2 linked regions of the Duganella zoogloeoides genome follow. The protein of the gene in region 1 binds, or shares a complex with, the protein of each later gene. Links are inferred from orthologs where the notes say so. Each region holds a gene or a part of one and is shown in the gene's direction. Other genes may lie near its edges. The genes, in order: SR858_RS02640 and xseA.

What was found.
Region 2: the proteins of SR858_RS02640 (region 1) and xseA are in contact, whole or in part, in a cryo-EM structure (PDB 8TXR), measured with the Escherichia coli proteins. The link is inferred for Duganella zoogloeoides from one-to-one orthologs.

Annotation. Positions count from the first base shown.
Region 1 is NZ_CP140152.1:581,859-591,361, forward strand. Bases 4,087-7,050 are described here. They hold SR858_RS02640 (exodeoxyribonuclease VII small subunit), read left to right. Parts: upstream 4,087-5,417; coding sequence 5,418-5,684; downstream 5,685-7,050. Other genes in these bases: SR858_RS02635 (aromatic ring-hydroxylating oxygenase subunit alpha), read right to left, coding at 4,087-5,073; SR858_RS02645 (polyprenyl synthetase family protein), read left to right, coding at 5,681-6,577; dxs (1-deoxy-D-xylulose-5-phosphate synthase), read left to right, coding at 6,578-7,050. Also shown: SR858_RS02610 (dienelactone hydrolase family protein), read left to right, coding at 1-651; SR858_RS02615 (ZIP family metal transporter), read left to right, coding at 854-1,555; SR858_RS02620 (hypothetical protein), read left to right, coding at 1,608-1,889; SR858_RS02625 (sulfurtransferase), read right to left, coding at 2,165-3,019; SR858_RS02630 (DMT family transporter), read right to left, coding at 3,037-3,960; more of SR858_RS02635, read right to left, coding at 3,973-4,086; more of dxs, read left to right, coding at 7,051-8,485; SR858_RS02655 (serine hydrolase domain-containing protein), read right to left, coding at 8,553-9,503. UniProt on the Escherichia coli protein: Bidirectionally degrades single-stranded DNA into large acid-insoluble oligonucleotides, which are then degraded further into small acid-soluble oligonucleotides.
Region 2 is NZ_CP140152.1:4,486,556-4,495,901, forward strand. What follows is about bases 6,374-9,180. They hold xseA (exodeoxyribonuclease VII large subunit), read left to right. Parts: upstream 6,374-7,005; coding sequence 7,006-8,355; downstream 8,356-9,180. Other genes in these bases: glk (glucokinase), read right to left, coding at 8,390-9,180. Also shown: SR858_RS19815 (hypothetical protein), read right to left, coding at 1-356; SR858_RS19820 (sodium-translocating pyrophosphatase), read right to left, coding at 433-2,595; adk (adenylate kinase), read right to left, coding at 2,708-3,364; SR858_RS19830 (Trm112 family protein), read right to left, coding at 3,690-3,866; lpxK (tetraacyldisaccharide 4'-kinase), read right to left, coding at 3,856-4,980; SR858_RS19840 (ExbD/TolR family protein), read right to left, coding at 5,050-5,484; SR858_RS19845 (MotA/TolQ/ExbB proton channel family protein), read right to left, coding at 5,494-6,099; more of glk, read right to left, coding at 9,181-9,346. UniProt on the Escherichia coli protein: Bidirectionally degrades single-stranded DNA into large acid-insoluble oligonucleotides, which are then degraded further into small acid-soluble oligonucleotides.

The DNA of each region.
Region 1 (9,503 bases):
AAGACCAACCTGCCGGTGGTGCTGGTGATTTCCGAAATCTTCGGCGTGCACGAACATATCGCCGACGTGGCCCGCCGCTTCGCCAAGCTCGGCTACCTGGCGCTGGCGCCCGACCTGTTCGTGCGCCAGGGCGACCCGCAAAAGGTCGCCTCGATCGCCGAACTGCAACGCGACATCATCGCCAAGACCCCGGACGCGCAGGTGATGACCGATCTCGACGCGCTGGTGGCATGGGCCAAGGCCAACAACGGCAATCCGGACAAGATCGCCATCACCGGTTTCTGCTGGGGCGGCCGCGTGACCTGGCTGTACGCCGCCCACAATCCGGCCATCAAGGCCGGCGTGGCGTGGTATGGCCGGCTGGTGGGCACTACCAGCGCCAACACGCCCAGGCATCCGGTCGATATCGCGCCATCTCTGACCGTGCCGGTGCTGGGCCTGTACGGTTTGAAAGATACGGGCATTCCGCAGGAATCGGTCGAAGCGATGAAAGCGGCGCTGGCCAAGGGCGCAAACAAGTCGACTTTCGTGGTCTATCCGAACTCGGGCCACGCCTTCCACGCCGACTACCGGCCCAGCTACGTCGAGGCGGACGCCAAGGATGGCTGGGGCCGCATGCTGGCGTGGTTCAAGCAGAACGGCGTGGCGTAAAGCCAGACTAAAGAGGGACCGATGGGCCAGGAAGGCTGTTTTTAGCCAAAAATGAGCAGAAATGCGTGCCGGGCGGTAAAATAACGCCCCGGCCCCCTCTGTGGACGGGCCAGGCACAAGAGGCTATACCATCGATCCCGTACTCATTTCCATCATTCTGGCGACCACGCTCGCCGGCGTCGTCAGCATATCGGCCGCTGCCGTGTTCTCGTTTACGCTGCTGTCGAAGGTGGTCGAGCGCATGGTCAGCCTGTCGGTCGGCCTGATGCTGGCCACTTCGCTGCTGCATGCACTGCCTGAAGCATTCGATTCCACCGCCAGCCCGCGCAGCCTGTTCGCGACCCTGCTGGCGGGCCTGCTGGCGTTCTTCGTGCTGGAAAAGCTGGCCATCATGCGCCACTCGCACCACCACGAACACGACGGCCATCACCACCACCACGGCCACGACAAGTCCGAGGCCGGCAAGGCCGGCTGGATGATCCTGGTCGGCGACGGCATGCACAATTTTACCGACGGCATCCTGATCGCGGCCGCCTTCCTGGCCGACCCGCAACTGGGCCTGGTGACGGGCCTGGCCATCATCGCCCACGAAATCCCGCAGGAAATCGGCGACTTCATCGTGCTGCTCAACGCCGGTTTTTCGCGCACGCGTGCCTACATCTACAACCTGCTGTGCAGCCTGTTGTCGATCGCCGGTGGCCTGCTCGGCTACTACTTCCTCGACCGCGCCAGCAGCCTGATCCCGTACGTGCTGGTGTTTGCGTCGTCGGGCTTCATCTACATCGCCGTGAGCGACCTGATGCCCCAGATGCAGCGGCGCGCCACGCTGCGCGAATCGGTGCAGCAAGTGCTGTTGATCGCCACCGGCGTGGCGATCGTGGTGTTCTTTACCAGTCACCGCTGACCATAAAGCCCAGCTTGCTTGCAGTCTGGAGCGGGAGGGGTAAGATGGCGGGATGGACCTTCCTTCTCAAAAGCAGGCAGCGGCGCTGGCAGCACTATCGGCTGCGGACTCTGCGCGCCTTGAGCGTCTGGCAAGCAAGGCCAACGTCAGCGTGGACAGTATCTGGCCCGAGATTTACCTGTACGGCTTCGACGATATCGAGGATTCGGTGCAAGCCAATCTCAATGCCGATGAGGACATTGCAGCAGGGTGCACTGTCGCTCACGACGATGTGATGGCACAGGCACGACGCATCTTGGACGCCAATGTGCGCGGCAAGCGTAAAGCAGGCTAAGCGGACTGTAAGGTGGTCGGCAGCCGCACAGCGAGCGCTCGACCAGACCATGGCGCACGTCAACGCGCAGGATTATTCCACCGGACTCCTGGTATTGCAGAGGGTCACTAAGGTGATCGACCTTTTGTCTACTCAGCCTGATATCGGCACGCGACGTATTTGCCAGCGCTACGCCGCTATCCGGTTCCCAAAACTGGACACACCATCGAGTATCGTGTGACAGCCAACGACATCGTCATCGTCCGTTGGGTACGCAATGTAAGAATCCGAAAAACTTAATCCTGTCCCGTCGCCACCGGCCGCGCCGGATCGGCGCACCACTGGCTCCACGAACCCGGGTACAGCGCCGCGCCCGGCAAGCCCGCCACTTCCAGCGCCAGCAGGTTGTGGCAGGCGGTTACGCCCGAGCCGCATTGCATGATCGCCTGCGGTGCGCTGGCAAACAGCGGCGCCCACTCGGCCTTCAATTGCGCCGCATCCTTGAAACGGCCGTCAGGCGCCAGGTTATCTTTGAAAAAGCGGTTACGCGCGCCGGGGATATGCCCGCCCACCGGATCGATGGTTTCGTTCTCGCCGCGATAGCGGTCGGCGGCGCGCGCATCGACCACGGTTTTATTTTGCGTGGCCAGGTTGGCCACCACATCGTCCACCGCTACCGTCTGCGTCAGGCTTGGCCGTTCGGCAATAGCACCCCGCGCGCGTGGCGCCACCGGCGTGACCAGCGGCTCACCGGCGGCCTGCCAGGCGGCCAGGCCGCCGTCGAGCACGGCCACGGCCGGGTGGCCGATCCAGCGCAGCAGCCACCACAGGCGCGCGGCAAACATGCCGCCGTGGGCGTCGTAGGCCACCACTTGCGTGTCGTCGTCGATGCCCCAGGCGCGCAGCGTCTCGATCAGGACGGTGCGCTCGGGCAGCGGGTGGCGGCCACGGAATACGCCGTCGAGCCCGGTCTTGGCGCCGGACAGGTCGGTATCGATATTGGCGAACTGGGCGTTCTGGATGTGGCCGGCCGCAAAGGCGTCGCGGCCGGCGTCCGGGTTCATCAGGTCGTGGCGGCAGTCGAGCACGACCCAGCGGCTGTCGAGAACGTGCTGGGCCAGGTCGGCGGCGCTGATCAGGGTGGTATGCATGGCGAACACTCCGTGGACTACACTTCGCTGGAAATCGGGTCGGCCTTGTCGATGGCCTTGCCGCGCTCTGTATTGCGGGTATTGTAGAACGTTGCGGCCACGCCGGAAGCGAGAATGATGGCGATGCCGGTCCAGCTCATCCAGCTGAACACGTCGCCGAACACCAGCACGCCCCAGATGCTGGAAAACACGATGCCCGTGTATTGCAGGTTGGCCACCACCAGGGTCTGGCCCAGGCGGTAGGCGCGCGTCATGGCCACTTGCGCGCTGGTGGCGCAGATGCCGATGCCCAGCAGCAGCAGGCCGCCGTGCCAGCTGTTGATCGGGTGCCAGGTCACCGGCTGGTCGCCGCTGAGCAGCAGGTTGCCGAGCAGGCCGGCCACGATGTTGGTGACGGCAAAATAAAACACCACGCGGCTTTCCGGTTCGCCGGCCAGGCCCAGCTTGCGCACCTGCATATAGGCCATGGCCGTCAACAGGCTGGAGAACAGGGCGACCAGGGCAGGCGTGAGCTGGTTGGCGTGGAAGGCCGGTTGCAACAGCAGGACCACGCCCACAAAGCTCATCATCACGGCCATCATCAGCGGCCACTTGATGTCGCCCTTGGCGTGCCACCAGCCGAGCGCGAACAGCCACACGGCGATCCAGATCGGCGACAGGTAATTGAGGGTCATGGCCGTGGCCAGCGGCAGTTCGGCAATCGAGTAATACCAGAGCCACAGCGACACCACACCAATGATGCAGCGCCACAGGTGGGCCAGCGGCATGGTAGTGCGGAAACTGCCGCCCTGCGACTTGATGATGATGGCCAGCACGATCACGCCGACCACCCCGCGGTACATGACGATTTCGGAGGTGGAGAATTCTTCGGATGCCAGCTTGACGCACACCCCCATGACGGCGAACATAAAGCTAGCGAACAACATCCAAAGCGATTGCATCCAGTTTCCTTTTTATAAATCTATCTTGGATCGGTACCATTCGTGGAAGTGCTGCATGCCATCTTCCATCGGTGACTGATAAGGGCCGGCGTCGGTCTCGCCCCGGGCGCGCAGGGCTTTGCGACCGGCATCCATGCGCAAGGCGATTTCGTCGTCTTCCGACACGGTTTCCATGTACGCGGCGTGCTCGGCCTCGATGAACTCGCGCTCGAACAGCACGATTTCCTCGGGGTAGTAGAACTCGACCACGTTGCGGGTGCGCTGCGGACCATCGGGCCACAGGGTGGATACGACCAGCACGTGCGGATACCACTCGACCATGATGTTCGGGTACAGCGTGAGCCAGATCGCGCCATACGGCGGCGCCTCGCCACCACGGAATTTCAGTACCTGCTCCTGCCAGCGCTTGTAGACTTCGGAGCCGGACTTGAGCAGGCCCTTGTTCACGCCCACGGTTTGCACGCTGTAGTCCTGGCCGAATTCCCAGCGCAGGTCGTCACAGCTGACAAAGCCGCCCAGGCCAGGGTGGAATGGCTCGACGTGGTAGTCCTCCAGGTAGACTTCGATAAAAGTCTTCCAGTTGTAATCGCACGTTTGCACTTCCACGCGGTCGAACATATAGCCGGAGAAATCGAGATCCTTCGTGACCGAGAGGTTCTTGAGCTTTTCCATGACGTTATAGCCGTTCTGCTCGAACTGCAGGCCGTTCCAGCTTTGCAGCTTTGTCTTGGGCAGGTTCAGGCACGGCGTTTCGGCGAAGTGGGGCGCGCCGATCAGTTCACCCTTGAGGTCGTAGGTCCAGCGGTGCAGCGGACAGACGATATTATTGGCGTTGCCGCGGCCATTGAACATCAGCGCCTGCCGGTGGCGGCAGACGTTGGACAGCAATTCGAGCCCATTGGCGTTGCGCACCAGCATGCGGCCTTCGTTTTCGGCCGCGAGCGTGGCAAAGTCGCCGACCTCGGGCACCATCAGTTCGTGGCCGACGTAACGCGGACCACTCTGGAATAACTGCTGCTTTTCGCGCTGTAACAGCGCCTCGTCAAAATAGACGTCAACCGGAAGTTGCGCGTTAGAACGCGCCAGCTTGGCGTGGGTACCCAGATCGGACATCCAAACCCCCCTTAATTAAAATACATCAAACCAAGAAGAGACAGAATCCGCAAATTCCTGAATTCAAGTAAGTTGAAAATAGTATTTCGGACAGAACCGGCAATTATACCGTTTTTTACCGGGCGGGGGCAGAGGGAGCACTGGTCCAACTTGTAGGGAAATGCAAGAAATGCATGCACTTCACGTATACAGTGGCGATTACGATAAAATCCGTCATCCGTCCGGGTGGCGTCCGTATTGTTCCACCGGAGTGGGTGGTTTGTTCTAAAATAACGGGCTACACTGCCTGGCAAGCTTTTTTGCCTTGAAACCTGAGTGACCATGTCTGAAAACGACGAATAACGATGTCTAAGAAATTATCTGCCGAAGCTGCAACGACCGCCGCCGCCGCCAACGTCTCGTTTGAAGAAGCGATGGCAGAGCTGGCCCAACTGGTTGCGCAAATGGAAGCCGGCCAGCTGCCGCTCGAAGCATCGGTGGCCGCCTATGCGCGCGGTTCCGAGCTGGTCAAGCTGTGCGCGGCCCAGCTCGAAAAAGTGGAGTCCCAGGTCAAGGTGCTCGAGGGCGACATGCTCAAGCCATTCGAACAAGCCGCCGAGGCCGAACAATGACCGCCGCCTTCGACGACTGGATGAAAACCGTGCAGGCCGGCTCGGAAAACGATTTATCGGGTTTCCTGCCCGCTGCCACCGCCACGCCCACCAGGCTGCACGCCGCCATGCGCTATGCGCTGCTCGGTGGCGGCAAGCGCGTGCGACCGTTGCTGGCCTACGCGGCCGGCGCGCTGTTCGATGCCGATGCCGCCATCGTGGCGCGCGCGGCAGCGGCCGTGGAAATGATCCACGCCTACTCGCTGGTGCACGACGACATGCCTTGCATGGACGACGACGCGCTGCGCCGTGGCAAGCCCACGGTCCACATCGCCTACGACGAAGCAACCGCGCTGCTGGTCGGCGACGCGCTGCAATCGCAGGCCTTCGTGGTGCTGGCCGAGGCCGACACCAGCCTGATTCCACCGACGCGCCTGGCGGCCATGTTGAAGGTGCTGGCCCATGCATCGGGCTCGGCCGGCATGTGCGGCGGCCAGGCCATCGACCTCGACAGCGTGGGCCTGAGCTTGACCCTGGAACAACTGGAACAGATGCACCAGCTCAAAACCGGCGCCTTGCTGCGCGCAGCCGTGCTGCTGGGCGCGCTGGCCGGCAAGGACCTCGATGCGGCCGCGATGGCGGCGCTGGACCAGTATGCGCGCGCGATCGGCCTGGCGTTCCAGGTCGTCGATGACGTGCTGGATGCCACCGCCGATTCGGCCACGCTGGGCAAGACCGCCGGCAAGGACGCGGCTGACAACAAGCCGACCTACGTGTCGATTTTGGGGCTGGAGCCATCGCGCGCGCTGGCAGAAACATTGCGGCTCGATGCGCACGCAGCGCTCGCGCCGTTCGGAGACAAGGCTCTGCGGTTACGCGAACTCGCGGATTTGATCGTGCAGCGGAAGGCATAAATGAACTTGCTAGAAAAAATAGATTCACCGGCCGACGTACGCGCACTGCCGTACCATCAACTCACGCCGCTGGCGCACGAACTGCGCGCCTACCTGCTCGACTCCGTCTCCAAGACGGGCGGTCACTTGTCGTCCAACCTGGGCACGGTCGAGCTGACGGTAGCGCTGCACTACGTGTTCAACACGCCGGAAGACCGCATCGTGTGGGACGTGGGCCACCAGACCTATTCGCACAAGATCCTCACCGGCCGCCGCAGCCGCATGCACACGCTGCGCCAGCTCGACGGCATCTCGGGCTTTCCCAAGCGCGACGAGAGCGAGTACGACACCTTCGGCACCGCCCACTCGTCGACGTCGATTTCGGCCGCGCTGGGCATGGCGCAGGCGGCCAAGATCAAGGGCGAGCACCGCCACGCGATTGCCGTCATCGGCGACGGCTCGATGACCGCCGGCATGGCCTTCGAGGCGCTGAACAACGCCGGCGTGCAGGACGACATCAACCTGCTGGTCATCCTCAACGATAACGATATGTCGATTTCGCCGCCGGTCGGCGCGCTCAATCGCTACCTGGCGCGCCTGATGTCGGGGCAGTTCTACGCCGCCGCCAAGAACGTCGGCAAGTCGGTCTTGCCCGGCCCCGTGCTGGAACTGGCCAAACGCCTGGAAGAACACGCCAAGGGCATGGTGGTGCCTGCCACCATGTTCGAGGAATTCGGCTTCAATTACATCGGCCCCATCGACGGCCACGACCTCGATTCGCTGATTCCCACGCTGCAAAACATCAAGCAGCTCAAGGGGCCGCAGTTCCTGCACGTGGTGACCAAGAAGGGCCAGGGCTACAAGCTGGCCGAAGCCGAACCGATCCTGTACCACGGCACCGGCAAATTCAACCCGGCCGAAGGCATCAAGCCGGCCACGGCGCCGGCCAAGATGACCTACACCGAGGTTTTCGGCAACTGGCTGTGCGACATGGCCGCTGCCGACAAAAAGCTGGTCGGCATCACGCCTGCCATGCGCGAAGGCTCGGGCATGGTGCGCTTCGAACAGCAATATCCCGACCGATACTTCGACGTCGGCATCGCCGAGCAGCACGCGGTCACCTTCGGCGCCGGCCTGGCCTGCGAAGGCCTGAAACCGGTCGTGGCGATCTACTCGACCTTCCTGCAACGCGGTTACGACCAGCTGGTGCACGACGTGGCGCTGCAAAACCTCGACGTCACGTTTGCGCTCGACCGCGCCGGTTTGGTCGGCGCCGACGGCGCCACCCACGCCGGCAATTACGACCTGGCCTACCTGCGCTGCATCCCGAACATGGTGATCATGGCCGCGTCGGACGAAAACGAATGCCGGCAAATGCTCACCACCGGCTACCGCTATCCGGGCCCGGCCGCCATCCGCTACCCGCGCGGCGCCGGCATCGGTGCAGCGATGGAACAGGAGCTGACCACCATTGCGCTCGGTAAAGGCGAAATCAAGCGCCAGGGCGCCCGCATCGCGATCCTGGCATTCGGCTCGATGGTCGCGCCATCGGTCACCGCCGGCGAGACGCTGGGCGCCACGGTCGCCAATATGCGCTTCGTGAAACCGCTGGACGTGGAGCTGGTCAAACAACTGGCCGCCAGCCACGACTACCTGGTGACGGTGGAAGAGGGCGCCATCATGGGCGGCGCCGGTGCCGCCGTGGCCGAAGCGCTGGCCGCCGAGGGCATCGTCAAGCCGCTGCTGATGATCGGCCTGCCCGACAAGTTCATCGACCATGGCGATCCAGTCAAGCTGCTCTCGAGCGTGGGACTCGATGCGGCCGGCATCACGGCGTCGATCAGGCAGCGCTTCGGCAATGCGGGCAATGCGGGCAACGAGATAAACGCTGGCGGCGACGAGCCACGCCTGGTGGTCAACAACGGCTGATGCCGCGCCGTACCCCAGTGGGGGCGGCGTCAGCCTGCGCCAGCGCCGTCAGCGACGCGCTTGCGCCTTAGTCCAGGAACATGCGCAGCTTCGCCAGCTGCCCTTCCTTGTTCAGCTCGCCGATGACGATCAGCGATTCTTCCGTAAAATTGAAGCGATAGCGATAACTGATCGCTTCTGCCACGCTCGTGCGTGACAGCAGCTCGACGGTTTTCAACTCGCCCAGCCTGGTCAGGCCCGTGCGATATTTGGGCAGCATGTCAGGCCCGAACTGCTCTGCAACGGCTGGCGTCATCCGTGCCGGCGGTTCGCCTGCAGCAAGGCTGGTAATTGCCGCACGTAACTTGACCGTTACTTCCGGACTGCGGTCGGGAATCGCTTTGGCTGGCTCGACTGCCAGCGCTGGCATGAAGTGCCCGGTAATCATGCTGGTAAATTTTCCCGGCTTGGCGCTGGCCGAGTTGGCCAGCACGATCACGGTGAACTTGTCATCGACGTAGCGGTCGATTTGCGATTTGAAGCCCTGCCACGCTCCACTATGGGACACCAGGCGATGACCTTTGAGCTCGCCGATCATCCACCCATAGCCGTAACCGGAATTGTCGCCGTTGGCCAGTTTGGGTGGCGTCCAGCTGGCAGCGCGCATGCGTGTGGTGAGTATGCTGTCACCGTACAACGCCTGGTCCCATTTGGCCAGGTCGCGCGCGGTCAGGTACAGGCTGCCGTCGGCAGTGGTGTTGAGCATGGGCGCTACCCAGCTCTGGTTGCGCAGCACGCCGTTGTTCCATGTATAGCCGGCGGCGCGATGGGGCACGATGTCTTCCTCGGTAATCACCTTCGTCTCCATGCCCAGCGGCGCGAAGATACGCTCACGCAGCTGGTCGCCGTAAAACTTGCCGCCTGCCTTGTTGCAGATAAAGCCGAGCAGGTGATAGCCCATATTGCTGTACGAGTAGCGTTCGCCCGGCGCGAACAGCATCGGAATACCGGCCTCCAGCGCGATCAGTTCCTCATCCGA
Region 2 (9,346 bases), 3.9 Mb from region 1 along the record:
GTGGGCGTTACGCGTGATGGCGGCTGCGCCTGGTCGCGCGGGTCGCTTTCGGCCGGCGACACCCGTTCGATCGCCTGCGGCACCGGGCGCCGTGGCATCGGGTCGAGCGCCTTGGCGGTGCGGCACGGCTCCTCGGCCAGGTGCTTGCCGTCGTCGCTGAGCTTACATGGCGGCAGCTTGGCGTACGCCTCTTTCTCGGTATCGACTTCGGGTGCGCGCGCCTGCGGTGGCTGCTGCGTGGACTGTCGTGCCGGTTCCGCCGGCTGCTGCGCCCAGGCGCCGGCGCACAGCAGCGCGGCGGCCAGGCCGGCGGCCGCGCTGGCGCCCAGCCGTGCGGCGAAAGTTGGTTGATGCATGGTGGTCTCCTCCTGCTTGGTATCACGCCAGCCTACCTTGTTCGGGGCGGGCCTGGCGCGCGTCAGGAGGTGTGGTTCAGCGCCTCGGCTCGGCGGGAACGGCGATGATGTCAGGCGCCACCACGACAGCCGGCACCACGATCGCCGCCGGTACGGGGGCATGCGCCACCACCGGCACGCTCACCGCCAGCCAGCCCGAGGCCGGCAACAGCGGCACCAGCAGCAGCGCCACGATGTTGATGATCTTGATCAGCGGGTTGATGGCGGGACCGGCCGTGTCCTTGTACGGGTCGCCCACGGTATCGCCGGTGACGGCCGCCTTGTGCGCTTCGGAACCCTTGCCGCCGTGGTGGCCGTCCTCGATGTATTTCTTGGCGTTGTCCCAGGCGCCGCCGCCGGTGGTCATGGAAATGGCCACGAACAGGCCGGTGATGATGGTTCCCATCAGCATGCCGCCCAGCGCGGCCGCCCCCAGCAGCATGCCGACGATCACCGGCACCACCACCGGCAGCAGCGACGGGATGATCATTTCGCGGATCGCCGAGGCGGTGAGCATATCGACCGCCTTGTCGTACTCGGGCTTGGCCGTGCCTTCCATGATGCCCTTGATGTCGCGGAACTGGCGCCGCACCTCCACGACCACGGCGCCGGCCGCGCGCCCCACCGCTTCCATCGCCATGGCGCCGAACAGGTACGGGATCAGGCCGCCGATGATGAGCCCGACGATCACCATCGGGTTGGACAGGTCGAACAGCACGCTGCGTCCGGCGGACTCCAGCGCGTGGGTGTAGTCGGCAAACAGCACCAGCGATGCCAGTCCCGCCGAACCGATCGCATAACCCTTGGTAACGGCCTTGGTGGTATTGCCCACCGCGTCGAGCGGATCGGTAATGGCGCGTACCGAATCGGGCATGCCGGCCATTTCGGCGATGCCGCCGGCGTTGTCGGTGATCGGACCGTAGGCGTCAAGCGCCACCACGATGCCGGCCATCGACAACATGGCCGTGGCGGCAATCGCCACGCCGTAGAGCTGCCCCAACTGGTACGAGACCAGGATCGCCGCGCACACGGCCAGCACCGGGTAGGCAGTGGACTTCATCGACACCCCGAGGCCGGCAATGATGTTGGTGCCATGGCCGGTGGTGGACGCCTGGGCGATATGCTTGACCGGCGCGAAGTCGGTGCCGGTGTAATACTCGGTGATATACACCATCAGCCCGGTGAGCACGATACCCACGACCGTGCAGCCCAGCAGGCGCAGGCGCACCGACGGGTCGGCCCACACGTACCAGGTCACCGCGATAAAGCCCAGCAGCGACAGTCCGGCCGCCCACCACAGCCCTGTATACAGCGCCGCCATGATCTTCTTGCCGGGTTTGGCCTTCACCATCGAGCAGCCGATGATGGACGCGATGATCGATACCGCCCCCAGCAGCAGCGGATAGACCACGGCAGCCACCGGCGCGCTCACCATCAGCAGCGCCCCCAGCAGCATGGTGGCGATCAGCGTGACCACGTAGGTTTCAAACAGATCGGCCGCCATGCCGGCGCAGTCGCCGACGTTGTCACCGACGTTGTCGGCAATCACGGCCGGATTGCGCGGATCATCCTCGGGAATGCCGGCTTCGACCTTGCCCACCAGGTCGGCGCCCACGTCGGCGCCCTTGGTAAAGATGCCGCCGCCGAGGCGCGCGAAGATCGAAATCAGCGACGCCCCGAACGCCAGCCCGATCAGCGGCTCAATTAACTGGTGGGTGTTGACGGTGGCGGCGGCCAGGTCGGACGGCAGGCCGGCGGTGAGGTACATATAGAACAGCACCACGCCCAGCAGCCCCAGGCCGACGACCAGCATGCCGGTAATGGCGCCGCCGCGAAACGCCACGTCGAGCGCGGCGTTCATGCCACGGGTGGCCGCCTGCGCGGTGCGCACATTGGCGCGCACCGAGACGTTCATGCCGATGAAGCCGCAGGCGCCCGAGAGCACGGCGCCGATCAGGAAGCCGAGCGCGGTATTAAAGTCGAGGAAGATGGCAATCAGGATCAGCAGTACCACGCCGACCAGGCCGATGGTGCGGTACTGGCGCGCCAGGTAGGCGGCGGCGCCCTGCTGGATAGCCAGCGAGATTTCCTGCATGCGCGCGTTGCCGGGGTCCTGGCGCAAGATCCAGCTACGCGACCACAGGCCGTAAATGACGGCGATAACGCCGCAACCCACTGCTAACCACAAACTGGCTGCCATAGTGTCTCCCCTTTTTGTTATCGAGCGAACTGCGGAACAAACACACAAAACGTCAAAGCGGGGAAATATGAACAGCCATGAAAAAAGCGGACGCTCGGTCCGCTTTCAGGTCTTATTCAGCCAGCGCTGCAAACACGCTGTCGCGGATTTGCTCCACCGCGCCTACCCCGGTGATACGGCGATACTTCGGTGCGCCGTCGGCGCCCGACTTGGCCCAGTCGTTATAGTAGCCAAGCAGCACTTCGGTCTGGTTGTGGTACACGTCCAGGCGTTTTTTCACGGTCTCGGCCTTGTCGTCGTCGCGCTGCACCAGGTCTTCGCCGGTAACATCGTCCTTGCCGTCGACTTTAGGCGGGTTGAACTTGACGTGGTACACACGGCCCGAGCCCGGATGGCAACGGCGGCCGTCCATGCGTTCGATGATCGAGTCGTCCGGTACGTCGATTTCGAGCACGTAGTCGACATTGATGCCGGCTTCCTTCATGGCGTCCGCTTGCGGAATGGTGCGCGGGAAGCCGTCGAACAGGTAGCCGTTGGCGCAATCGTCCTGCTTCAGGCGTTCCTTGACCAGGCCGATGATCAGGTCGTCGGAGACCAGGCCGCCGGCGTCCATCACCTGCTTGGCCGCCAGGCCCAATTCCGTACCGGCCTTGATCGCGGCACGCAGCATGTCGCCGGTGGAGATCTGCGGAATATTGTATTTCTCTTTGATGAAATTAGCCTGGGTGCCCTTGCCGGCTCCGGGTGCTCCTAACAGAATCAGACGCATGAAGTTTCCTAAAAACAGATTTTTGGAGGGTGTGGTTAGTGGTGTTAGTTGTTGCATGGACACAGTATTAATACTGATTATCCGACTATCTTGGTACGAAACTTACCACAAAACTTGGCCCATCAGCCAGTTTGATACCGTTTATACCGTTTGTCACAGGCAAAAACGCGTTCCTGTGGGGATATTCGTATGAATAATGCACCAGCGTGACGCCGCAGCGCACCGCCATGGAACGTTATAACAGGCCCATGGGCCTGTTTGGTTTGATATGGATCAAGCCCCCACCTTCTCACGGCTGGCGGCACAGGCAGGCAAGTGCGGACGCTCAGTCCGTTTTGTCCTGCAGGGTACGGGCCTCGTCGGCCCACATGATGGGGATGCCGTCACGAATAGGGAACGCCAGGCGGTCGCCCTTGCAAATCATTTCCTGGGCCTTCTTATCGTACTCCAGGGGGCCTTTGCAGACCGGGCAAACCAGGATATCAAGCAATCTAGCGTCCACGACATTTCTCCACAATTTGGTCGGCCAGCGCGCCATCGATGTGCGCCGTGACCGGGACGACCCATAGTCGCGGGTCGCCTCTGAGTTCTTCAATTTGCGCACATTTTACTGCATCCTTCTCGGTGATCAAGATCACATCGGCGTGCAGCGCAGCGAAAGGCCGGTCGCGGAAGTCATGGTGGTCGGGCAGCGCCAGCTCCTGGACGTTCAAACCGGCCGCCTTGAGCATGCCGAAAAACCGCGCCGGGTTGCCGATGCCGGCAGCTGCGGCCAGGCGCTGGCCGGGCTGCGCGAGGTCGGCCAGCACCTTGCGCCGGCTGCGGTCGGCCAGTTGCTCGGCATGGCTGCCGGCCAATGTCATCCGGATCGGCGCCGGATAGTGTCCCGCCGCGCTACCCGGTAACTGCGCCCGTACGGAGGCCGCTCCCGCCTCGGGGATTGCCGCCAGCGGCGCGCAGCCGACCGAACGCACCAGTGCATCGGTGAGCACCGGCGCATTGATCACCGTGAAATCGCGCCGGCGCGACACCGGTTCGCGCAGCGGCCCGGCCGGCAGCAGCCAGCCGTTGCCGGCGCCGCGGCCATCGAACAGGATGATTTCGAGATCGCGCTGCAGCGCGTAGTGCTGCAAGCCGTCGTCCGTGAGCAGCACGTCGAGGTCGGGATACGCGGCCAGCAGCGCGCGGCCGGTGGCGGCGCGGTCGCGCCCCACCATCACCGGGCAGCCGGTGCGCTGGCGGATCAAAAGCGGCTCGTCGCCCACCTCGGCCGGGGTGGAATCGCGTCCGACTTCACGCGCCGTGTCGGCCGCGCTGCCGTGGCCGCGCGAGATCACGCCGGGCCGCATGCCGCGCGCCTGCAAAGCCTGCACCAGCCAGATCGTCAGCGGCGTCTTGCCGGTGCCGCCGATGTAGATGTTACCGACCACGACCACCGGCACCGGCAGCCGCGACGACGCCAGCCAGCCGGCGCGAAACAGCGCCGCGCGCGTGCCGCTCACCGCGCGGAACAGCAGCGACACCGGCCACAGCGCGCAAGCGAGCGGCCCGCGGCGCAACCAGTTGCGGGTGAGCGTCGCTTCCAGCGAAGATGGTTTGGGGGGATTATTCGACAATACCTGATTCCTCAATGCAGCCGGCGCCTGCGCTGCGCAGCAACGCATCGCCGCGCCGGCGGGGCACCGCTACTTGCCGCCGCCGGTCTGCGCCGCAAATGTCAGCTTTTCGAAGCCGGCCACGCGCGCCGCTTCCATCACGTTTACCACCATCTGGTGCATGGCGAACTGGTCGGCGTTGACGATCACCACCGGCTCCTTGTCCTTCAAGCCGCCCTTCTCCGCCGCGCCGCGCAACGCCTGCGCCAGGCCGGCCACGTCGCGGAACGATACCGGGTCGCCGTTGATCGTGTAGTTGCCCTTGGCGTCCACCGTCACATTGAGCTCGAACGGCTTTTCTTCGGGCTTTTGCGCCTCGGCCGTCGGCAGCGTGATCTGCAGTTCGGTGAACTTGCTGTAGGTGGTGGAGACCATCAGGAAAATCAAAATTACCAGCAGCACGTCGATGAACGGGATCAGGTTGATTTCGGGGTCTTCCCGGCCCTTGCCTTTGCGGAAATTCATGCCCGCTCCTTACTTGCGCTGGCGATGCACGACATCGACGAACTTGACGGCCTGCTGCTCCATCTCGATCACGAAGCTGTCCACCAGCGCGCGGAAGTGGCGATAAAACACCAGCGTGGGCATGGCAATCGCCAGGCCGAAGCCGGTGTTGTACAGCGCCACCGAAATACCGTGGGCCAGTTGCGCCGGATTGGCGCCCGACGGGTTTTGCGAGCCAAAAATCTCGATCATGCCCACCACCGTGCCGAACAGGCCCATCAGCGGGGCCAGCGTGGCGATGGTGCCGAGCGTGGTGAGAAAGCGGTCGAGCGTATGGGCCACGCCGCTACCCGCTTCCTCGATCGACTCCTTCATCACGTCGCGCGGCGCATCGACGTTGCGCAGCGCGGCCGACAACACCACGCCCAGCGGCGAACTTTTTTCCAGCTTGTCGAGGATATCGGGCGTGATATTACCCCCGCGATAAACCTGCACCACCTCGTCGAACAGCTTTTTCGGCAAGATTTTTGCGCGGCGCAGGGACAGCAAGCGTTCGATGATCAGCGCCGTGGCGACGATCGATGCAATCAACAACAACCAGATGGGCCAACCTGCAGCTTGGAAAATGGCGAGCAAAACGAACTCCTGTGGATGAATTGGAACGGGTTTTACCCCGAAGGCGCAATGTATCTTGTTGAGCCACAGACGGCAAGGGACACTTATGCCCACATTCTGTTGATAAGATTGTGCGCAAGCACCAGCGCAGCGAATCAAGTCTTTGATTTACAACGATATTTTTCCCATGCACGAATTTGACGCACCCTGACTGCGCCGGCGCCAATATTACACTGGTAAACTTCTGCACAATTTTTGTGGATAAAATTGTGCGCAATCTCACTGCTATGCTGCAAGAGTGTTGATTCATAAGGGTATTTTTGCCATGAGTAAAAAACTGGCAGAACCACCTTTGACGACCATCAACCCGGTTTTCCACCCCGTTCAATACGCAGATGACTGCCATCTACCGGCTGCTGACCATGCTTGTGCACTTCTGCACATATTGTGTGGATAAGATTGTGCGCAAGGCGCTCCCGCAATACGCAAGTCATTGATTCTAAATAAAAAATTTATGCTGCGCAAAAATAAGGCAGCTATTTTTCCAACGGCTGCGGTGGATAAGCGCGGAGTTCTGCACACCTTCTGTGGACAAAATTGTGTGTAATAGCCCTAAGTGGATCCTAAGTCATTGATTTGTCACAAATTACCGTTGCAGCATAAATTTTAGGCACACCATACAATAGCGCTTGGCCGCCCCGGTTATCCAATGTATGAACAGTTTATGTGGATAACTTTGTGCGTAACCATGGTCCGCCAGACTAAAGTCCTTGATCCATAAGGGTTTTTTCCAGATGCAAGTAAATCAGGCAGCCATATTTTTCGTTTAAAATCATGGACCTATCTATAATAGCTACAGCTGTTTATACAAAATGACCGCTGTGTGACCAGATTCACATAGTGTGGATAGTTTTCATGAATGAAACGATGAACTTCGACGAACCCACCGACTCCACCGCCACCGGCACGCCCGTGATCACCGTCTCCGCGCTCAACCAAGCGGTGGCGCGCCTGCTCGAACGCGCGTTTCCGCTTACCTGGATCGCGGGCGAAATCTCCAACTTCACCCGCGCCAGTTCCGGCCACTGGTACTTCACGCTCAAGGACAATGCCGCGCAAGTGCGCGCCGTGATGTTCCGGGGCCGCGCCCAGTACGCCAACTTCACCCCGCGCGAAGGCGACAAGGTCGAAGTACGGGCGCTGGTCACGCTGTACGGTGCGCGCGGCGACTACCAGATCAACGTGGAAGCGATCCGCCGCGCCGGCGTCGGTTCGCTGTTCGAAGCGTTTTTGCGCCTGAAGGAAAAGCTCGACGCCGCCGGCCTGTTCCACCCCGACCGCAAGCGTGCATTACCCATGTTCCCGCGCACGGTGGGCATCGTCACCAGCCCGCAGGCGGCCGCACTGCGCGACGTGCTGACGGCCCTGCGCCGGCGCGCGCCGCACGTCAACGTCGTGCTCTACCCCACGCCGGTGCAGGGCCAGCTGGCGGCGCAAAAGATCGCTGCCGCCATCGACACGGCCTCGCTGCGCAACGACTGCGATGTCCTGATCGTGTGCCGCGGCGGCGGCAGCATCGAGGATTTATGGTCGTTCAACGACGAGGACGTGGCGTACGCGGTGGCCAACTGCCGCATGCCGGTGATTTCCGGCGTGGGCCACGAGACCGATTTTACGATCTGCGATTTTGCCGCCGACCTGCGCGCGGCCACGCCCACGGCGGCGGCCGAACTGGCGGTTACGCCGCGCGCCGACTGGCTGGCGTCCTTGCGCACCGACGCCACCGACCTGCGCCGCGCCATGCGCCGCGCGCTCGGCGACTCGGCGCAAACGCTCGACGGCTACACGCGCCGCCTGCTCAACCCCAACGCCCAGATCCGCCAGCAGCGGTTAAAACTGCTGGCGCTATCGACCGCGATGATGCACGCCAACCGAGCGCCGCTCACGCGCGCGCGCCACCAGCTCGACCGCCTGGGCGAACGCATGGCCGCCTGCACGCCCGACACCCGTGCCGCACACGCGTCGCTGGCCACCCTGCGCCACCGCGCCGCCATCGGCATGGCGCGCACGGTGCAGCAGCGCCGCGCGGCATTGGCGGCGCTGGCGGCGCAGCTGGAGTTGTTGAATCCGCAGAGGACGCTGGAGCGGGGATATGCGATCGTTACCGACGAGGCGGGAGCAGTGGTGAGGTCGCCGGGGCAGATTGTGGCGGGCAGCACACTGGGCGTGCGTGTGGCCGAGGGCACGGCGACCGTGAACATTGCGGCGGTACGCTAGCAAACTGGATTCCCGCCTGCGCGGGAATCCAATGTCAGGCGCCCGACAACATCGCCGACATGCCGATCAGCACCGGGTATTTTTCCGTGATCACGTACGTCGGGATGTGCGCCAGGTAGTCCGAAAAGCGCCCCTTCTGCTCGAACCGCGCCCGGAACCCCGAGCGCTCGAAAAATTCGCTCATCTGCAGCACGGTGCGCCCGCCGATATAGATGCCACCCTTGGCGCCCAGGGTGAGCGCCACGTTGCCGGCCACCGTGCCCAGCATCTCGCAAAACGCCTCGAGCGTCTCTTCGCACACGGGGCACAGCCGGTGCAGGCCGCGCTCGACGATCTCCTGCGTGGTCAGCACCTGCGGCTCGATCCGCGCCCGTTCGCACAGCGCCCGGTAAGCGAGGCCCAGGCCGATGCCCGACACCAGCCGCTCGCTCGAGACGTGTTCATGGTGGCGGCGCGCATAGCGCAGGATGTCGATTTCGCGCTCGTTCATCGGCGCGAACGTGGTGTGGCCGCCTTCGCTGTCAATCGCGATCCAGCGCTCGCCCACCGGCACCAGGTACGACACGCCGAGGCCGGCGTCCGCCCCCACCAGGCCGATCACGGCGCCGTCTCTAGGCGCGCCGCCGCCCACCTGGTGCTTGTTCTCGGGCGCCAGGTGCGGCAGCGCGGAAGCCAGAGCGCGCAGGTCGTTGACCACCACCAGCGACTTCAAACTGAATTGCGAGCACACGGCTTCGATCGAAAACGACCAGTGGTGGTTGGTCATGGTGACCCAGTCGCCGTCGATCGGGTTGGCGATCGCAATGCCGGCGTAGCGCGCCTGGTAGCCGCCCGCCGCCACCGTGGCCGGCTGCGCCAAATAGGCCACCAGCGCCGCGCCCAGCGTGGGATAGGCGGCGCAGTCGGCCACCCAGACCGCGTCAATCTGCTGCGGGGCGGTTTCCACCGCAAAGCTGGCGCTGCTGCCGCCGATGTCGGCCAGCAGGCGCGG